2 regions of the Mycobacterium sp. NGS48 genome follow, and region 2 is predicted to be linked to the other one. Evidence: predicted binding sites of a transcription regulator. Region 2 holds the regulator's gene; the other holds the start of a gene.
The links. The regulator LexA, encoded in region 2, represses DNA repair genes until DNA is damaged. The targets are predictions, from matches to a motif close to CGAACANNTGTTCG.
Positions count from the first base shown of each region.

Region 1: the regulator LexA is predicted to act here: its motif matches at 1,430-1,443, upstream of cofD (2-phospho-L-lactate transferase).

Region 1 covers NZ_JCALCY010000008.1:27,073-30,479, reverse strand. Annotated here, with positions in the region: gene AC5Y42_RS15720 (DUF3499 domain-containing protein) at 1-414, opposite strand, end outside; gene AC5Y42_RS15715 (metallopeptidase family protein) at 567-989, shown strand; gene AC5Y42_RS15710 (WhiB family transcriptional regulator) at 1,000-1,332, opposite strand; gene cofD (2-phospho-L-lactate transferase) at 1,710-2,699, shown strand; gene AC5Y42_RS15700 (coenzyme F420-0:L-glutamate ligase) at 2,696-3,407, shown strand, end outside.
Region 2 covers NZ_JCALCY010000003.1:249,660-253,066, forward strand. Annotated here, with positions in the region: gene AC5Y42_RS08120 (LGFP repeat-containing protein) at 1-1,559, shown strand, start outside; gene lexA (transcriptional repressor LexA) at 1,567-2,268, opposite strand; gene AC5Y42_RS08130 (LysM peptidoglycan-binding domain-containing protein) at 2,467-2,922, shown strand; gene nrdR (transcriptional regulator NrdR) at 3,085-3,407, shown strand, end outside.

The DNA of each region.
Region 1 (3,407 bases), on a different contig from region 2:
AAGCACCCGCAGGTGACCGCGCCGGCGCCCGGTGCCGGTGGGCCGCTGCACGGTCGACGCCAGCACGCCGCCGTCGGCCACCGCGGGCGACACACCGCCGTTGTGAGCCTCGGAAAACCCGTTGACCGGCGGTCCGCTCGCCACCACCTCGCGGCCCTCGCGCACCGCTTCGGCCAACGCGATCAAGTCGTCGTCGTCGGAATAGATGGGCAGCGGGCCGGCATGCCGGACGAGCTCCCACCCACGCGGCGCGGTGATGCGGCTGGCGTGGCTGACGCACAGGTCCCAGGAGTGTGGCTCACGCGCGGTCGCGAGCGGGCCGACCACCGCCGTCGAGTCGGAGTAGACGAACGTCAGCGTCGCCACCGCATAGTGCGGGCACCCCGGCCGACAGCAGCGACGCGGAAGATTCACGTTCGGAAGGCTATCGCGCCCAAAGGCCCCCACAGCGGCGGACACGCGCATTGCGGTCGGACGCGATTCCCAACCGTTACCATCGGCGCGTGAGCGATTCGCGCAGCTCCGGCCGGTCGATACGCAGACCGGTTTCCCGCCGCGGTCGCGATATGCGCGGTCCTCTGCTGCCGCCGACGGTGCCGGGATGGCGCACGCGCGGCGAGCGGTTCGATATGGCGGTGCTCGAGGCCTACGAGCCGATCGAGCGCCGCTGGCAGGAGCGGTTGTCGGGGCTCGACGTGGCGGTCGACGAGATCCCGCGGATCTCGGCCAAAGATCCCGCCAGCGTGCAGTGGCCGCCCGAGGTAGTCGCTGACGGGCCCATCGCACTGGCCAGGTTGATCCCCGCCGGTGTCGACGTGCGGGGCAGTGCCACCCGGGCGCGGATCGTATTGTTCCGCAAGCCGATCGAGCGGCGAGCGAAAGACACTGTCGAGCTGGCCGACTTGCTGCACGAGATTCTGGTGGCGCAGGTGGCCACTTATCTGGACGTCGAGCCCTCGGTCATCGACCCGACGATCGACGACGAGTAGCCACGCGCTGCTAGATGATCCCGCGCTTGAGGCGGCGGCGTTCCCGTTCGGAAAGGCCACCCCAGATGCCGAAGCGCTCGTCGTGTGCCAAGGCGTATTCCAGGCACTCGGTGCGCACCTCGCAGCCCAGGCAAATCTTCTTGGCTTCGCGGGTGGAGCCGCCCTTTTCGGGAAAGAACGCCTCGGGGTCGGTTTGCGCGCACAAGGCGCGGTCTTGCCATTGGTCGGGTGTAACCGGCGTCGGCTCAAAGACTTCCGGTGCTTCGGGCACCAAACTCAAATGGGGTCGTGCGGTGGCCCCCATCATCGCCGAGCCGACAGTGGTGTGCGGTGTGCTTCCCATTAGGCCCCGAAGGTGTTCATAGGACATGCTCCGCCTCCTCACCTGGTTTCGTTGATCGTGAATGTCGCCACTGTTTTGATGTGCGGCCATCTCGATTCGAACAAACGATCGAATCTCGGTCTGCGACACCGAATCCGGCCGGCTAACCGGGAAATGACACTGATGAGATTACACACGTGTTAGCACCGCAGGTCAAGCGATTGGACGGAATTCCATATCATCTCGTGACCATTTTTTGATGGCACTGCCCCGGTTGACCCTCCGCGTGTCGGGCCCGGGTGGGTCGGCGACGCTTCTCCGAAGACCCGACCACCTCGCCGTGCGCGCCTCACGCCGCTGTTCGGCGGGCCTCCTCGTCGCGCGTACTGTCGTGCGATGTGAAGGTCACGGTTCTCGTTGGCGGGGTCGGCGGCGCCCGCTTCCTCATCGGTGTGCAACGGCTGCTGAGCCTGGGCCAATTCGCCCCCGGGCCGACAGGCGATCAGCACGAACTGACCGCAATCGTCAACATCGGCGACGACGCCTGGATGCACGGCGTGCGTATCTGCCCGGATCTGGACACCTGCATGTACACCCTGGGCGGCGGTGTCGACCCACAGCGCGGCTGGGGTCATCGCGACGAAACCTGGCACGCCAAGGAGGAACTGGTGCGCTACGGCGTGCAGCCGGACTGGTTCGAGCTCGGTGACCGCGATTTGGCGACCCACTTGGTGCGTACCCAGATGCTGCGGGCCGGCTATCCGCTGTCACAGATCACCGCCGCGCTGTGCGACCGGTGGCAACCGGGCGCAACGCTGTTGCCGGTCAGCGACGACCGCTGCGAAACCCATGTGGTCATCACCGATCCCAGCGACGGCAATCAACGTGCGATCCACTTCCAGGAGTGGTGGGTGCGCTACCGCGCCCAGGTGCCCACCCACAGCTTCGCCTTTGTTGGCGCCGAAAAGGCTCAGGCGACAACCGAAGTCGCGGATGCGATCGCCGATGCCGATATCGTCCTGCTGGCGCCGTCCAACCCGGTGGTGAGCATCGGCGCCCTCCTTGCTATTTCCGGTGTCCGTGGCGCGTTGCGGTCGACCAGTGCTCCCGTCGTCGGCTACTCCCCCATCGTCGGAGGAAAACCGCTGCGCGGCATGGCTCATGAATGTCTGACCGTCATCGGCGTGCCATCCACCGCCGAGGCGGTGGGTCGGCACTACGGCTCGCGCGCAGGTACCGGCATCCTGGACTGCTGGCTGATCCACGACGGTGACCATGCCGACATCGACGGTGTGGCGGTGCGCTCGATACCACTGCTGATGGCCGATCCCGATGCGACGGCGCAGATGGTCAGCGCCGGTTTGGAACTCGCAGGCGTGGCGGCGTGACCCCCGACGACAAGCCAGAGCAGCGCAGCGCTCGCGAGCACGGCAGTGCGTCGGCGGTCGAAATCCTGCCCGTCCCCGGTCTTCCCGAATTCCGCCCGGGCGACGATTTGAGCGCCGGGATCGCCGCGGCCGCACCCTGGCTGCGCGACGGCGACGTGGTCGTGGTCACCAGCAAGGTGGTGTCCAAATGCGAGGGCCGACTGGTCCCAGCGCCCGATGACCCCGATGCGCGGGACACGTTGCGGCGCAAGCTCGTCGACAGCGAGGCGGTGCGAGTACTGGCCCGCAAGGGCCGCACACTGATCACCGAAAACCGACAGGGGCTGGTGCAGGCCGCTGCGGGCGTGGATGGCTCCAACGTCGGCGTCGCGGAGCTGGCGCTGTTGCCCATCGACCCCGACGCCAGCGCCGCGGCGTTGCGCACCCAACTGCATGAGCGGCTGGGAATCACCGTCGCCGTGGTGATCACTGACACGATGGGTCGCGCTTGGCGCAACGGGCAGATCGACGCCACCGTCGGCTCGGCGGGTTTGGCGGTGCTGCACAACTATGCCGGCGCCGTCGACCCGCACGGCAACGAGCTGGTCGTCACCGAGGTCGCCGTCGCCGACGAGATCGCGGCTGCCGCCGATCTGGTCAAGGGCAAGCTGACCGCGATCCCCGTGGCCGTGGTGCGCGGCCTGCCCATACTCGACGACGGCACGACGG
Region 2 (3,407 bases):
CGGCCGGCGACAAACCGGTGATCTTCTGGACGCCCGACCACGGCGCATACGTTGTGCGCGGCGCCATCAACGCCGCCTGGGACAAGCTCGGAAGCTCCGGCGGAGTGCTGGGCGTGCCGGTCGGCGACGAAACCTACGACGGCCAAGTCGCCACCCAACTCTTCAGCGGCGGCCAAGTGTCGTGGAACCGGCAGACCAAGGCGTTCACCACCACTCCGCCCGAACTCGCCCAGCAACTGACCGGCCTGCAGGTGCCGATCGACCCGACCGCCGCCATCAACATGGCCTGGCGGGCCGCTGGCGGGGCGTCCGGCCCGTTGGGCGCCAAGCAGGGCGGACAGTACTCGGTCGGCGACGACGGACAGGGCCAGAACTTCGCCGGCGGCAAGGTCTTCTTCAGCCCGGCCACCGGCGCCAATGCCGTCGAGAGCGAGGTGCTGGCCAAATACGAGTCGCTGGGCGGGCCGGTCGGCAGCGACCTGGGCTTTCCCACCGCCAATGAGGCCGACGGCGGAATCAAGCCGGCCAGCCGGATCAGCACGTTCGCCGGCGCGGACAACCCGGTGATTTTCTGGACGCCCGACCACGGGGCGTTCGTCGTGCGCGGCGCCATGAAGGCCGCCTGGGACAAATTGGGCGGGGCAACCGGCCAACTCGGCGCCCCGGTGGGTGACGAGACGGTGGACCGCGACATCGTCGCGCAGAAGTTCACCGGGGGCAAGATCGCCTGGGACCGGACGAAAAACACCTTCAGCACCGAACCGACCCAGCTGGCGTCGGCGTTGTCCGGGCTGCAGGTACCGGGCCAGGACCTGCCCGCCGGATCGGCGCAGCCTGCCGACACCGGCGGGAAGCGGGCCTGGCACGCGTGGTGGCTGTTGGTCATCATCCCCGTCCTGCTGCTGATCGCGCTGGTCACGCTGGCCGCGCCGTGGCGGCGTCGGCGCCGCACGCCTCGCCGCGAAGGCCCGGTTTACGAGCCCGATCACGACATGGACGCCGGCTATGACGCCGAGCCGAAATCCCGTGTGCGCTGGGCAGCCGACGCCGACGGCGAACCCGGCTCGTCGCCGTTCTCCGGCGGATATTCCGAAGCGGCTCCGGCGGCCGCCGCTGCCAGTCCGCCGGACACCGGCTGGATGTCACCGGCCGGCGCCGGTTTCGACGAGCCGCCGTCGAGCGCCGAAACCCCCAGTGGCGTAGCAGCTTCCGAGTTCGAGAGCGAGGCCGAGGCCGAAGACCCCGACGCGGTGGACACCGCGCCGACGCGAATCCCCACGGCAAGCGAAATAAGCGGCGGTAGGCACGCGGCTACAGACAGCGCCGCGGAGGCCGAGAGTGAAGCTGAGTCGGTGGCGCCGGCTGCGGGCGACCAGCCCGCGATCCACCTTCCGTTGCAGGATGCACACGAAGCGCCCGACGGGTATCCCATCAAGGGCAATGTCAGCTTCGGCCTGTACTACACGCCCGACAGCGAGCTGTACGACGACGCGTTCGCCGAAATCTGGTTCACCACCGAGGAAGTCGCCCAAGCCAACGGCTTCACCAAGGCGACTTGACCCCGTTTCAGATTTTGCGAATGACCGTGACGACTTTGCCCAATACGGCGGCATCGTTGCCCGGGATAGGGTCGAACGCCGGGTTGTGCGGCATCAGCCAGACCTGGCCGCCGGTGCGCTTGAACGTCTTGACGGTGGCCTCTCCGTCGATCATCGCCGCGATGATGTCGCCGTTGTCGGCCACGTTCTGCTGACGCACCACCACCCAGTCACCGTCGCAGATCGCGGCGTCGACCATGGACTCGCCGACCACCTTGAGCAGGAAGAGCGCGCCCTCGCCCACCAGCTCACGCGGCAGTGGGAAGACGTCTTCGACGGCTTCCTCGGCGAGGATGGGGCCACCGGCGGCGATGCGCCCGAGGACGGGCACGAAGGTCGGTTCCGGCAGCGCGTCCGAGCCCGACACGTCGGTGAGCACGGTGGGTGTGCTCGCGTCGTCGGCGCCACGGACGTCCACGGCGCGGGGCCGGTTGGGGTCTCGGCGCAAATAGCCTTTGCGCTCCAGGGTGCGCAGTTGGTGAGCCACCGACGAGGTTGACGTCAGGCCCACGGCATCACCGATTTCCCGGATGCTGGGGGGATATCCGCGGCTGCTGACCGATGCGCGGATGACGTCCAAGATCGTGCGCTGCCGTTCGGTCAGCGTCGAATCGGCGGATCGCTCGCGGTGGCCGCTGCCGGCACCCGGGGTATGGCTGCTGTCGCTCATAGGTCCGAATGTAGCCGCGATCCAGCGGAAACTCAAACATGTGTTCGAGGCGTGTCGCGACGGCGCCCCTGCGCTGTCGGACCCCCGTCTTATCGTGCTGCTGAGTATGCAACAAATCGATCACATGTTCGGTATTCGAACGTGTTATCGATTACAGTTCGAACAAGCGATCGATCATCTGTGACGGAAGGGGTTCCCATGACAGTCATCGAGACAACCCGGCCCAGTGCGCCGCGTCGCAGTCGGCCGGTCCGGGTCCGTCCGGCCGGGCAGCAGGATCGGCCGCGGCCATCGAGGCCGCCCGTCGCGCCGCCGCGCTACCGGGGCACCGGTGTGCTGATGTCGCCGGCGCCGCACCGGCCACGTCCCATAACGCCGGCGACGACGGTGGCGCTGGCTCTGCTCGCCGGGGTGATCACCGTGTGGCTGGGCTTGGTCGCACAGTTCGGCGAGGCAGTGCAGAACACCTCCGCGGACATGCCCGACCGACTTGCCGTGGTGCGCGTCGAACCAGGGGAGACACTGCAGCACTTGGCCGGCCGAGTCGCGCCCGGCGTCCCGAGCGGTCAGGTCGCCAACCGCATCCGCGAACTCAACGGTCTGGACACCGCGACGCTGGCCGCCGGTCAGACCCTGATCGCACCGGTCGGCTGACCGTCGGCCGTGGACAGCCAAAACCACGGTGCGTCAACGGTAGCCGCCGCCGACGGCGCGCGGTGGGTGCCGATCGCGACGGCGCTGGGCCTGCGGGGAGCCGCGCGGGTACGCTCAGAAGGTTCTGAGATACCCGGCTATCAGCGCGGCGAAGGAGCGGCCATGCACTGTCCGTTCTGTCGTCACCCCGATTCAAGGGTGGTCGACTCCCGGGAAACCGATGAAGGCCAGGCGATCCGGCGTCGCAGATCGTGCCCCGAGTGCGGACGTCGGTTTACCACCGTCGAGACCGCGGTGCTGGCTGTGGTCAAGCGCAGCGGCGTCACCGAACCATTCAGTCGCGAGAAAGTCATCAGCGGCGTGCGGCGGGCGTGCCAGGGCCGCCAGGTCGACGACGACGCGTTGAATCTGCTCGCCCAGCAAGTCGAAGACACCGTTCGGGCCAACGGATCGCCGGAAGTCGCCAGCCACGAGGTCGGGTTGGC